Regions from separate parts of the Arthrobacter sp. P1_B9 genome, predicted to be linked through region 3. Evidence: riboswitches for the same ligand, from Rfam matches in the RefSeq annotation. Region 3 holds a riboswitch; each other region holds the start of a gene.
What was found. Region 3 has a riboswitch for S-adenosylmethionine ahead of AC1D1A_RS13055 (DUF1737 domain-containing protein). Riboswitches for the same ligand answer to the same signal wherever they lie in the genome.
Positions count from the first base shown of each region.

Region 1: it holds a riboswitch for S-adenosylmethionine, as region 3 does, so the genes downstream of both, AC1D1A_RS09935 (methionine ABC transporter ATP-binding protein) here and AC1D1A_RS13055 (DUF1737 domain-containing protein) in region 3, are expected to answer to the same signal.
Region 2: it holds a riboswitch for S-adenosylmethionine, as region 3 does, so the genes downstream of both, metX (homoserine O-acetyltransferase MetX) here and AC1D1A_RS13055 (DUF1737 domain-containing protein) in region 3, are expected to answer to the same signal.

Region 1 is NZ_JBFUAA010000005.1:251,492-255,892, forward strand. It holds gene AC1D1A_RS09925 (LLM class flavin-dependent oxidoreductase) at 1-547, opposite strand, end outside; gene AC1D1A_RS09930 (methionine ABC transporter permease) at 594-1,259, opposite strand; gene AC1D1A_RS09935 (methionine ABC transporter ATP-binding protein) at 1,252-2,061, opposite strand; SAM riboswitch class I at 2,201-2,291, opposite strand; gene AC1D1A_RS09940 (CoA-binding protein) at 2,389-2,814, opposite strand; gene acs (acetate--CoA ligase) at 3,122-4,401, shown strand, end outside.
Region 2 is NZ_JBFUAA010000007.1:41,295-45,695, forward strand. It holds gene AC1D1A_RS11455 (VOC family protein) at 34-672, opposite strand; SAM riboswitch class IV at 842-957, shown strand; gene AC1D1A_RS11460 (bifunctional o-acetylhomoserine/o-acetylserine sulfhydrylase) at 1,019-2,335, shown strand; SAM riboswitch class IV at 2,518-2,633, shown strand; gene metX (homoserine O-acetyltransferase MetX) at 2,645-3,784, shown strand; gene AC1D1A_RS11470 (MFS transporter) at 3,951-4,401, shown strand, end outside.
Region 3 is NZ_JBFUAA010000008.1:137,980-142,380, reverse strand. It holds gene AC1D1A_RS13070 (hypothetical protein) at 1-883, shown strand, start outside; gene AC1D1A_RS13065 (O-succinylhomoserine sulfhydrylase) at 932-2,140, opposite strand; gene AC1D1A_RS13060 (rhodanese-like domain-containing protein) at 2,141-2,560, opposite strand; gene AC1D1A_RS13055 (DUF1737 domain-containing protein) at 2,557-2,865, opposite strand; SAM riboswitch class IV at 2,893-3,006, opposite strand; gene AC1D1A_RS13050 (ATP-grasp domain-containing protein) at 3,325-4,278, shown strand; gene AC1D1A_RS13045 (aminodeoxychorismate lyase) at 4,351-4,401, opposite strand, start outside.

The sequences.
Region 1 (4,401 bases), on a different contig from region 3:
ACAATTTGTAGGCGGCCTCGACGTATTCGTCCGCCCAGTCGTAGCGTTCGTCATGCTTGGTCAGCTCGGTGGCGTTGAAGTTCCGGTGCGCGTTTTCCAGCACGCTGGTGACGATGTTCCAGGCCACGCGGCCGCCGCTGATGTGGTCCAGCGTGGACATTTGCCGGGCGAACTGGAACGGATGGCTTTGAATCACCGACGACGTCGCGGCCAGCCCGATCTCCCGCGTTCCCGTGGCGAGCGCGGACAGCAGGATGAGGGGGTCGTTGGACGGCACCTGCAGGCCCTTTTTCAGCAGCGATGCCCACCCGCCGTCGTAGTCGCCGTAGAGACCGACGACGTCGGCGAAGAAGATCGCGTCAAACTTGGCGCCTTCGAGCTGGCGGGCCAGGTCGATCCAGAGCTGGAGTTCGTTGAACCGGTGCTGCTGGGCTTCCGGGCGCCGCCACTGGCCGCCCATGATGTGGCTGGACGTGTTCATCACGAAGGCGCTGATCAGCAGGCGCGGGCGGGGTCCGTCGAAACGGGTACTGGGCGTTGAAGTCATGGGGTGCTTTCCGCTGTGGGAGGTGGGACGAGGGTGCTGCCGGCGCTCAGAGGCGCTTGTCCAGGCGCCGGGCAACATAGGATCCGCCCAGCTGAACGATGGTGACCAGCAGGATCATCAGGACAATGGCGGTGATCATGAGCGGCGTTTCGTAGCGGTAATAGCCGTACCGGATGGCGAAGTCGCCGATTCCGCCGCCGCCCACCAGTCCGGCCATCGCCGAGTAGGAGATGAAGCTGACGGTCATGATGGTGATGGAGCTGACGAGTCCGGGCTTCGCCTCCACAATCAGGACGTCCCGGACGATCTGGGACCGGCTGGCGCCCATGGACCGTGCCGCTTCGACCACTCCGCCGCCGAGCTGGCTCAGGTTCTGTTCCACGAAGCGGGCGAAATACGGAATGGCGTTGAGGGTCAGCGGGACAATGACGGCGGCCGTGCCGATGGTCGTGCCGACAATGAACCTGGTCACGGGAATGATCGCGATCAGCAGGATCAGGAACGGGAACGAGCGGAGCAGGTTGACCAGCCCGTCCAGGACCCGGTGCAGCTTTGGCCTGTGCTTGAGCCCGTTGGGACCGATGGTGTAGAGCAGGACACCCAGCGGTGTCCCGAGCAGCACCGCCAGCGGGATGGCCACCAGCAGCATGGTGAGGGTCTGTCCCATGGCGACGCCGATTTCGGGCAGGACTTCCAGGATGCGGTCAAACATTGATCAGGCCCTCCGACGCGGCTGTGGTGTGGGTGCCCCTCCCGGAGCGGTCCAGCTGGATCTCATCGGAGACCAGGTAGCGGCCGATCGACGTCGCCGGGTGGAAACCGGGGCGCTGGAGTTCGGCGAGGTCGAGCTGCTCCACCACCCGGCCTTCTTCCATGACCGCGACGTTGTCCGCGATGGCCTTGATGACATTCATCTCGTGGGTGACCACCACGATTGTGATGCCGAATTCGGCGTTGACGTCGGCCAGGTATTGCAGGACCGATGACGTCGTCCGGGGATCCACGGCCGACGTCGGCTCGTCACAGAGCAGCACTTTGGGCCCGGTGGCAAGGGCGCGGGCGATCGCCACCCGCTGTTTCTGGCCCCCGGAGAGTTTGGCCGGATACGTTCCCGCTTTGTCGGCGAGGTCCACGATTTCCAGGGTTTCGGCGGCCCGCCGCCGGCGTTCCGCCTTCCCGACGCCGGCGAACTTCAGGGACAGCTCCACATTTTCCTGGGCTGTGAGGTTGTTGAGGAGATTGAAGTGCTGGAAAATCATGCCGATGTCATGCCGCTTGGTCCGGAGCTCGGCGTCGGACAGGGTCACCAGGTCCACGCCGTCCACCAGGACGCGGCCCGACGTCGGGCGCTCGAGGAGGTTGATGTTGCGCAGCAGCGTGGATTTGCCGGCGCCGGAGAACCCGATGATGCCCTGGATGGTGCCCCGCCTGATGTGCAGGCTGACGTCATCGACGGCCGTGAAAGGTCCCGCGGCCGAACCGAATGACGTGCTGACGTTCTGGATCTCGATCACAGGCCCCCACCTGCTCGGGGCCGCGGCGCTGCCGCTGTCTGCGTGTTCATGATTTCCTCCGGGCTCGCCCGAGGAAAGCCCTGGGTCCTGGCTTCCGGGCAGCGCTGAGCGAAGCCGGGGAGCCTCAGAACACAGTGGTTCTCCATCGGTCCTGGCGGTAGCACCGTCCTCAAAGGAGGGGGTTGCTGCGGCGTCACGGAGCCAGATCTCTCAGCCGCTCGGGATGGTTACGAGTCCATCTCACACGGCAGGAGGCCGGATACAGAAAAAGCCGGTCACATTTTGTAACCGACTCTTCCCGATCTGTTGATCGTCATTCCCGGGCCGTTAGATGCCCACGCGCCAGCCTTCGCGGGCGGGGCACGCGTTCACGACGACGTCCAGCCCGGCGGCCCTGGCCCGGTCCGTCGCGGCGTCGTCGAAGACGCCCAGCTGCAGCCAGACGGCCTTGGCGCCTACTGCGATGGCCTCGTCTATGACTGCGCCCACCCTGTGGGAGTTGACGAAGCAGTCCACGACGTCGATCGGGTGCTTCTCCGCCGGGATGTCAGACAGGGAACGGTACCCCTTCTCGCCGTGGACATCGTCGCCCGGAAGGTTGACCGGAATGATGGTCATGCCCATCCGGTCCCGGACATAGAGGGAGACCTCATACGCCGAGCGCCATTCGTTGGTGGTGAGGCCGACCACCGCCCACGTGCCTTTGGTTCGCATGAGGCGGTCAATGACTGCCGGATCGTTAACATGGGCCATGCATCAACCTTACTCCTGCGACCTTTCCGGGCAATTGTCGAATAAATGAATGATTTGGGTCGGACCCACGCCGGGTGAACGAATATTACGGCGCTCCCGGACGCCGATTTTGCGGAATCGTGCATCTGAAGTTCTAGTAGGTAGTGACCATCCCGAGCGGCCGAGAGACCTGGATCGATGACGCCGCAGCAACCCCCCGGTGACGTGGGACGACCATTCCCACGCCACCGCTCCGCCCTCCTTCGGTGAAATTCGAGGGAGCCGGAGCAACCAAGGGTGCTACTGCCAGGACCGATGGAGTGCAGCAATGACCCCTGAGAATTCTTCCGCTCTGCCCACCTTTGCCCGGCCTGCGTCCGAGGCATTCCCCCAAACCACTTCGGACGCGACGGCGAACGAAGCAGGGCTGCGTGACGCGCCCGGCTCCTCTCGCGGCTCTTCGGGATGGTCCCTGAACGAGTCCACGGACGGCGCAGTGCACGGCGTCCCCGCCGATGGGCCGGCGCGTCACCGCAGCACCACCTTCGGAAACCACCTTCCCCGGCACGGCGGCGCCGCGACCGCGGGAACTGTCCAGGCAGAGACGGTTGCGTTCTGGGAAACCCAGGCTCTCCGCCTCGACTGGGCGGACCTGCCCGGCGGCGCGACGGAGCAAACCAAGCCCTGGCACACCGCGCACCGCCGGGTCCCGGCCGACGTCGAGGCCGGCACCGGACCGCAGATCACCTGGTTCGAAGGGGGCAGGCTCAATGTCGCCTACAACTGCGTCGACCGCCACGTAGCGGCGGGGCGCGGAGACAAGGTGGCCCTGCACTTTGAGGGCGAGCCCGGCGACCGCCGTGCCGTCACCTACGCCGGACTCCAGCGCGAGGTCTCCAAAGCCGCAAATGCCCTCCTGGATCTCGGCATCACCAAGGGCGACCGGGTGGTCATCTACCTCCCCGTCATCCCCGAAACCGTGATCATCACCCTCGCAGTGGCCCGGATCGGTGCCATCCATTCCCTGGTCTTCGGCGGATTCTCCGCCGAGGCCCTGAAGTTCCGGGTGGAGGACACCGGCGCCAAGCTCCTGGTCACCACCGACGGCCAGTTCCGCCGCGGCACCGCCGTACCGGTCAAGGACAACGCGGACGCCGCCGTCTCCGGCGACAACGCCATCGAACACGTCCTGGTGGTCAACCGGACCACTCCCGCGGACGAGCTGGACACCGTCCCGATGACCGCCGGCCGCGATGTGTGGTGGCACGACGCCGTCGGCACCGCCTCCGAGACTCACGAAGCCGAGGCGTTCGACGCCGAGACGCCGCTGTTCATCATGTACACCTCCGGCACCACCGGCAAGCCCAAGGGGCTGGTCCACACCTCCGGCGGCTACCTCACACAGGCGTCATGGAGCTTCGAGCACCTGTTCAGCAACCCCGACCCCGCGCTGCGGGAGAAGGACGTGCACTGGTGCACGGCCGACCTCGCCTGGGTCACCGCGCACACCTATGAGCTCTACGGCCCGCTCTCCAACGGCGCCACGCAGGTCATCTTCGAGGGCACGCCCAACACCCCGCACCCGGGCCGGCACTTTGAGATCATCGA
Region 2 (4,401 bases), on a different contig from region 3:
AGATGGCGGCCGAAGCGTGGGGCGGGTGGAGCGTTAGATCGTGACCGCTCCGGAGGCGGTCTCGAAGGTGACAGAGAGGATGCCGGGAGTACCGTGCGGCGCGATCCAGTTCACGGCGACGTCTTCGAGCGGCTTTTCAACCGGTTCGCCCAGCCACTCCGTGACGCGCTCGGCCGAACCGGCAATGGTCAGTGCGGACATCTTGACATCGCTCGCGTAGGCGTTGGACGGGTGCAACTCCGGGTCGCCCTCCCACTTGAGCATGTATGGCACCTGGGGGTCGGCGATGAGCCCCAGGATGCCGATCTGCTTCCAGACCAATTCGCGGCCGTCGGGAAACTTCCGGTTGCCGTTGACGGCGGCGCGGCCGAGCCGCTCCTCGAACGGGGCCAGGTCGTCAACCTCGACGCACCAGCCCATCCAGCCGCCGCCGGCCTCGGAGCGTGCCCGGACGGCCTGGCCGAACGGGGCCTTGTCGGAGGCCGGGTGGTTCAGGACCTCCACGACTTCCAGGTACTTGTGTCCCGCGAGCGGGATAATCATGTTGCGTGTCCCGAAACGGGGGTGCACTCCACCCTTCACGGCTTCAACGCCGAGGGCAGACGCAATACGTTCAGTGGTGGCTGCCAAGCCATCGTGTTCACAGGCGTAAGAGACGTGATCCATGCGCATGCCATCATCTTGGCACTTTGTGATGGACCTCTCAGCTTAGGCTCCCCTAACCGTCATGGGACGTCCTGGGGCGCGGAACGCGGCGCCCCGGATGCTCCGTCACGGCGGCCGTCTTCATCTTCGTCACAAAGCTATCCAGGGCTCCGCCGCCATTCCTACACTGAAGTCAGGTCATGAGTGCCAGCGCACAGCCCCGGCTTGCTGGCCGGCAACCCTCGTATCGCGGTGGGGTGCCCCGGGTGAAGACCTGGCCGTCCGGCGCCCGCCGGAGGGCAAGCGCGGCGCCTGTTCCGGTTCGGGCCGAAAGCCCAGGCCGGTGCTGTGCCCAGTGACTCGAGGAGCACCAATGTCCAACGCCTGGTCCTTTGAAACCCGCCAGATCCACGCCGGCCAGGAGCCGGACAGCGCCACCGGCGCGCGTTCCCTGCCCATCTACCAGACGACGTCGTTCGTGTTCCCCAGCGCCGAAAGCGCCGCGAACCGCTTTGCGCTCGCCGAGCTCGCGCCCATCTACACCCGGATCGGCAACCCGACCCAGGACGCCGTCGAACAGCGCGTCGCCAGCCTGGAAGGCGGTCTCGCGGCGCTGCTGCTCAGCTCCGGCCAGGCCGCCGAGACGTTCGCCATCCTCAATATCGCCGAGGCCGGGGACCATGTGGTGGCCAGCCCGAGCCTCTATGGCGGAACCTACAACCTGCTCGCGCACACGCTGAAGAAGTTCGGCATCTCCGTGACCTTCGTGGCGGACCCGGACAACCTGGACCAGTGGCGGGATGCCGTCCAGCCCAACACCAAGCTGTTCTTCGGCGAAGTGGTCTCCAACCCCCGCCAGGACGTCCTGGACATCGAGGGCGTCTCCCGCGTGGCGCACGAGGCCGGCGTGCCGCTGGTGGTCGACAACACGCTCTCCACCCCCTACCTGATCCGGCCGATCGAGTGGGGCGCGGACATCGTGGTCCATTCCGCCACCAAGTACCTCGGCGGGCACGGCGCCGCGATCGCCGGCGTGATCGTGGACTCCGGCAACTTCGACTTTGGGAAGGACCCGGAGCGGTTCCCCGGCTTCAACACCCCGGACCCCACCTACAACGGCCTGGTCTACGCCCGCGACCTCGGAGCCGACGGCGCGCTGGGCGCGAACCTCTCCTACATCCTCAAGGCCCGGGTCCAGCTCCTGCGCGACCTCGGCTCCGCGGTGTCCCCGTTCAACGCCTTCCTCATCGCCCAGGGCATCGAAACGCTGAGCCTGCGCGTCGAGCGCCACGTGGCCAACGCCACGAAGGTGGCGCACTGGCTGGAGGGGCGGGACGACGTCGAATCAGTCGCCTACGCCGGGCTGCCGTCCAGCCTCTGGTACGAGCGCGGCCGCAAGTACGGGCCCAAGGGGACCGGCGCCGTCGTGGCGTTCAACATTGCAGGGGGAGCGGAGGCCGGCAAGCGGTTCGTCGATGCCCTCGAACTGCACTCGCACGTCGCGAACATCGGCGATGTCCGGTCGCTGGTGATCCATCCGGCGTCGACCACCCACAGCCAGCTCTCGCCCGAACAGCAAGTGATCGCCGGGGTGAACCCCGGGCTGGTGCGGCTTTCGGTGGGACTGGAGCACATCGACGACATCCTCGCGGACCTTGACGCCGGATTCCGCGCGGCCAAGTCCGCCTAGGCCGAAGCTCACGCCGAATTTCCCCACCTTTGCGGGCATGACACCGGGAATCGCCGGCACTCCGGGGCGACCCGCCGGTCACGGCTGTCAAGGTGGGGAGTCTGCGGTGCTGACTGGTCCGGCTGTCACATGGAAGTCATAATCTTCGTCATTTCCGCACCCCGTTTCGTAGACTCGTACCAGGTCATGAGTGCCAGCGACAGCCCCGGCTTGCTGGCCGGCAACCCTCCTTTTGCGGCGGGGTGCCCCGGGTGAAGACCTGGCCTGCCGGTCAGCTGACGGCGGGCAAGCGCCAAGATAGGTCCTCACATGACGATTGCCGTCACCCGCACGGGTGTTCCCGAAACCAAACCATCCCGGACCCCTGACGGGACCGTCCAGTTCGTCAGGATCGGTGATCTGCAGCTCGAATCCGGGACTCCGTTGCCGGATGTGGTGCTCGCCTACGAGACGTGGGGGACCCTGAACGCGGACGCCTCCAACGCCGTGCTCATTGAACACGCCCTGACCGGCGACACACACGTGACCCGCGGCGAGAGCGGGGAGCCCGGCTGGTGGGAACAGCTCGCCGGACCCGGGGCTCCCGTGGACACGGACAAGTATTTCGTCGTTTCGATCAACATCCTGGGCGGCTGCTACGGATCCACCGGACCTTCCACCCCGGCCCCCGACGGGCGCCCCTGGGGATCGCGGTTCCCGCTGGTCACCCTGCGGGACACCGCAGCTGCCGAGGCGCGGCTGGCCGATGCCCTGGGCATCGGCAGCTGGTACGCGGTGCTGGGCGGCTCGCTCGGCGGCGCGCGCGCCCTTGAATGGGCCGTCACGTTTCCCGGCCGGGTCCGGCGCTGCGCCGTGATTTCCGTCGGCGCCAGCAGCACCGCCGAACAGATTGCCTTCGCGCAGGCCCAGACGCTGGCCATCCGCCAGGACCCCCACTTCAAGGGCGGGGACTACTACGGCGGCCCGGAACCCGAAGCAGGGCTCGCCCTCGCCCGGCGCATCGCGCACATCACCTACCGCTCAGCGGCCGAACTGGACGGCCGGTTTGGCCGCAACGCCCAGGAGTCCGAGACGCCCCTGGAAGCCGGATCGCTGGCCGGACGCGGGCGCTACCAGGTGGAAAGCTACCTGGACCACCAGGGCAGCAAACTGGCCCGGCGTTTCGACGCGAACAGCTACATCGCGATCACCGAAGCCCTCATGAGCCACGATGTGTGCCGGGGGCGCGGAAGCCTCGGGGAGGCACTGGCTCCGGCCACCGCCGAATTCCTGGTGGCGGCCGTGGACTCGGACCGCCTGTATTTCCCGGCCCAGTCCCGTCAACTGGCAGAGGCCCTGCCGGGCGGCCCGGAACTGCACATCATTGAAGCGCCGATCGGCCACGACGGCTTCCTGACCGAAATCGGCCAGCTCAGCGGGCAGCTCCGGGGGACCTTCTTCGGCCACTAGGCCGGCCCGCTTGTGCATTTTTGCAGATGCGCTCTGCACTAATGGCCGTTGAGGCTCAGGGCGGGAGCGTCCATACTCATGGGGAATGACGCCATGTGCCCTACATCACGGGCGTCCTCAGTCCAATGGTCCGCAGGGTGTCGAAGGCGACACCGAAGGAGTTCACATGAGCACGGAAAACGCCGCGACAACGCGCGCAGACGAGCCGGACGTCAAAACGTCCGGACTGAAGAAGGTAGTAACGGCCTCCATGGCCGGCACGGTGGTGGAGTGGTATGAATTCTTCCTCTACGCCTCCGCCGCCACGCTGGTCTTCGGCAAGACGTTCTTCCCCAATTCGGGCACGGAACTCGACGGCATTATCGCCGCGTTCCTGACCTACGCCGTCGGATTCGTCGCCCGCCCGATCGGCGGCATCGTCTTCGGCCACTTCGGCGACAAGTTCGGCCGCAAGCAGCTGCTCCAGGTCAGCATCCTCCTGGTGGGCGTTTCCACCTTCCTGATGGGCTGCCTGCCCACCTTCGCGCAGATCGGCTACTGGGCCCCGGCGCTGCTGGTCTTCCTGCGCTTCGCCCAGGGCTTCGCCGTCGGCGGCGAATGGGGCGGCGCCGTCCTCC
Region 3 (4,401 bases):
CAGCGTGGGGCGGCTGGACTGGACGGCGTTCCCTTGGGACGCCCACCCCGAGGTGGAGGCCGTCCCGGGCCGTGACCACGTGGCCGAAGCGGTCAAGGCACTGGGGACCGGCGGTGATGGCAGGAAACGCAGGATCACACTGACCATCGACCTGCTGATCCCCGGCTGGATCCGTACCAACCCGGGCCTGGCCGGCATCAACTTCGACGGCACCCGCTCCACGGAGTTCGCCAGCGTCAGCGCACTCACGACGGGACCCGTCGGGGAGCGGCTGGTCGACTTGGTGGCCGAGGTGACCAGGCGGTACCAGCCGGACGCCGTGGCCTTGACGGAACTGATGTTCGATAACAACACCTACGGCGGCGACGACCGCGATTCCTACCGGCTGGCCAGCGGCGGGACGGACTGGCCGCGGCTCGCGAACGGGGACATCGACGTCGAACACCCGAGCCTCGGGGCCTGGCGGTCGAAGGCGGTGGCGGCCATCGTGGCCAAGGCGGCGGCGGCCGCCCACGCGAACGGTGCCACGCTCGACATGGACGTCCGGGCGCCGTGGGACGATCCCGCCGGCGACCGGCCGGAGAGCGGCCATGACTACGGGCTGCTCGCCGCGGCCGCGGACCGGCTGGTCTTGTGGGACTACTTCGGGCTCAACGACGCCGCTCCGGCCTACTCCGCCGAGCTGGCCGCGGCCATGGCGAAGCGGTCCGGGAAGTTCGCCATCTCGGTCGGGATGTGGGCCAAGGACGGGCGCATCTCCGCCGCGGACCTGGCGGCCGGGCTGGAGGCGTCTGTCTCCGGCGGGGCGGCCGCCGTCGCCGTCACACCGTCCAGTATGCTCGACGACGACGCCTGGCGGGCGCTCAAGGCGGCCTGGGCCTGAGCGGCCATGGCCCTGGACCTGCTTGAGTGTTTAGACCTGTTTGAGCGCCTAGACCTGCTTGAGCGCCTGGCCGAGGTCGCGGATCAGGTCCTCCACATCCTCCAGGCCCACCGAGAGCCGGACCACGCCGTCGCTGAGCCCGATCGCCGCGCGGCCTTCCGGGCCCATCGCGCGGTGCGTGGTGGTGGCCGGGTGCGTGATGAGCGTCTTGGCGTCCCCCAGGTTGTTGGAGATGTCGATGATCCGCAGCGCGTCCAGGAGTGCGAACGCGGCCTGCTTCGCCGTGCGCCCGGGGGAGGGCTGCAGCTCCAGGGTGAGCACGGTCCCGCCGGCCTTCATCTGCTGCACTGCGAGCGGGTACTGCGGGTGGGACGGCAGCAGCGGGTACTTTACCCAGCCGACCGCGGGCTGTCCCTCGAGCCATTCGGCCAGCCGCAGCGCGGAGGCCGAGGAATGGTTGACGCGCAGGGCCATAGTCTCCAGGCCCTTGGTGAGCACCCAGGCGTTGAACGCCGAAAGCGCCGGACCGGTGTGCCGCATGAGCTGCTTGACGGGCCCGTCGATGAATTCCTTGGTGCCCAGGATGGCCCCGCCCAGGACGCGGCCCTGGCCGTCGATGTGCTTGGTGCCGGAGTAGACCACCACGTCCGCGCCGAGGTCGCCGCAGCGCTGGAGCAGCGGGGTGGCGAAGACGTTGTCAACCACCACCGTGGCGCCGGCCGCGTGCGCCAGTTTGCTCACGGCGGCGATGTCCACGATTTCCTGCATCGGGTTCGACGGCGACTCGAAGAACACCGCCGTGGTCGGCTCGGACAGCGCGGATTTCCACTGCTCCAGGTCCGGGCCGTCCACGAAGACCGTCTCGACACCCCAGCGCGGCAGGATTTCGTTGAGGATCACGAAGCACGAGCCGAACAGCGAGCGGGCCGCGACCACCCGGTCGCCGGCCGCCAACAGCGCGCCCAGGGCGGTGAAGACGGCGGACATGCCGGACGCCGTCGCGAAACACGCCTCCGTTCCCTCGAGCAGCCGGAGCCGCTCCTGGAAGGTGGCGACGGAGGGGTTGCCGTAGCGGGAGTAGACGAAGCGCTCGTCCTCACCGGTGAAGGCGCGCTCGGCGGCGGCCGCGGTCTCGTAGACGAATCCTGAATTGAGGAAGATCGGCTCGGTGGTTTCCTGGAAGCCGGTGCGGTCAAGGCCGCCACGGACGGCCTGGGTGTCGGCCGCCCAGCCGGCGGCGTCGGGATTGAAAGTCACTTAGATCTTTCCGAGGTTGGTGGGCAGGCCGCGGTTCTTCCAGCCATTGACGGTGCGTTCGCCAAAGCGGTCGGTCTCGCCTTCGAAGCCCTCAAGGACGTTGTACGAGGTGTAGCCGGCGGCCGTCGCGGCCGTCGCGGCCGCGATCGACCGGGCCCCGGAACGGCAAAGGAACACCAGTTCGACGGCGGTGTCCTCCGGCGCCTGCTGCCTTAGCTGTTCCACGAAGTGCGGGTTCGGCGTGCCGCCAGCGAGGTTCCACTGGATGAAGAGCGGATCGTTGCGGCTCTCGCCCGCGGCCGCGGTGTCCGGGATGCCGATGTGGGCCCATTCGCCCTCGGTCCGGACATCCACCAGGATGGCTCCGGCCTCCAGCTTGGCCCACGCCTCCTGCGGGCTGAGGTCTCCGGCGTAGCTCATGCGTGGCCCGCGAAGGCCCCGTCGGCGCCAAATTCGTCGGCGTCGAGCTCATCAACCGCATTGGCCACGGCGGCGTCCGCACTGGCAATCGCGGCCGGCAGGACCAGCGCCTGCGCCACGATCACGGTGCTTCCGTTGAAGCTGGCGGCGGGGCTTCCATGCAGCACGTAGCCCTCGGCCAGGGCGGCTGACACCCGCTCGCAAAAGGCGCGGTCATCCGCCCCGGTGAACAGGCGGTAGGCCAGCCTCTCCTCGCCCCCGGATGCTGAACCGGGTGCTGTGCCGGGTGCGGCTGTTGTGGGTATTGACGTGTCGGGCACGACGGATCTCCTCTTTCACGCTTGCAGCTCGAATTCTCGAATGCCGAGTATTCACCTGAGGCACCCCGCCGCGAAAGGGAGGGTTGCCGACCGGCCAGTCAGGGCTTGGCACCGGTTCTCATTACTCCCCAAAAACGTAACACCTGCGACGCCGGCCCGCACCGCCGCCGTCGTCATGTTCCGTAACCGGACCGCGGCCCGGGCGAGTAGTGGCGGGCTCCAGTTTCGGGTACAGCCCACTCGTGTCTGCCGGGACGTTTCGCCGTTTACTGGGGGGATTAGGTCCGACGAGTCGGCCGGAGCTGCAGGTGATTCGAGCAATGTGTGAATCAAGCAGTCCCGGAATCGACTCGTCTGTCCATCAACAAGCTGTCTGGGAATCGGTGGCTGGAACGGTCGGAGCCGCAGCCGCGGTCCGGCCGGTGACGGCGGAATGGAGCAATCGTGGGCCCGCGCATACTCGTTACCGGGATTACAAGCGCCGCCGGACGGGCCGTCGCGGCCCTGCTCGAAGCCCGGGGCCTCCCGTACCTCGGCTCCGACGCCCGTGCCGACACCCGTCAGGCCGGGGAGGCTCCCGCCGCCGCGGTCAGGCTCCTGCCGGCGACGAACCCGGACATGGTCCTGGACCTGCGCCGGGTGGTGGACCGCGAAGCCATCAACGTCATCATTCCGACCCTCACCGTGGAACTCCCGGTCCTGGCCGCGGCCCGCGCGGGATTCGCCCAGGACGTGCGGATCATCGTGGCCGACCCCGCCGCGGTTGCCCTCGCCAACGACCACCTGTTCGCCACCTGGGCGCTGCAAGCGGCCGGCATCCCGGTGCCCCGGTTCGCGGTTCCGGGCGACCTCGCCGCCGCGCCGGCTTCCCTCGCCGGCCTCAGCGGCCCCGTGGTGGTCAAGCCGCGGGTCTTCAAAGGCTCCCATGGGATCCACCTGCTGGCCGGAACCGACTCCGTTAGCTGGAAGAACATGCCGGCGGGGCAACTGGTCCAGGAATTTATCCCGGGCGCCGACTATGTGTGCCTGGTGTTCGGCACCCCGGCACGCAACGCGATGGCGCCGGTGGCGGTGGTCCTCGAGAAGACCAGGACTCCGTATGGACGCGCCGGCAGCGACGAGGTCAGCCGCAGGGTGCCGGCGAACCAGGCCGGGGATGTGCGCAAGCTGGGCCTGGCCGCCGTCCGCACGCTCGGGCTGACCGGGCCGGTCCAGGTCCAGATCCGCCGCCGCACCGACGGAACGCCCGTGGTGCTGGGTGTCTGCGCGACCCTGGGGGAGAACAGCACCTGGGCCCCGGAAATGCTCGACGCCGTGCTCGCAACCTTCATGCTCCCGGCGTTCAACCCGGCCTCGTTCCGCCTGTGCCCGGCAGTGCCCGCAGACGCCCTGGGGTGAGCGCAACACCAACGCGGGGTCACTTACGGCCCATCCGGGGACATGGGATGGGCCGTAACTGACCCCGCGTTGCTATTCGATGGTCGCGAAGAGGGCGTTGAGTTCGGCCGTGAGCTGGCGCCG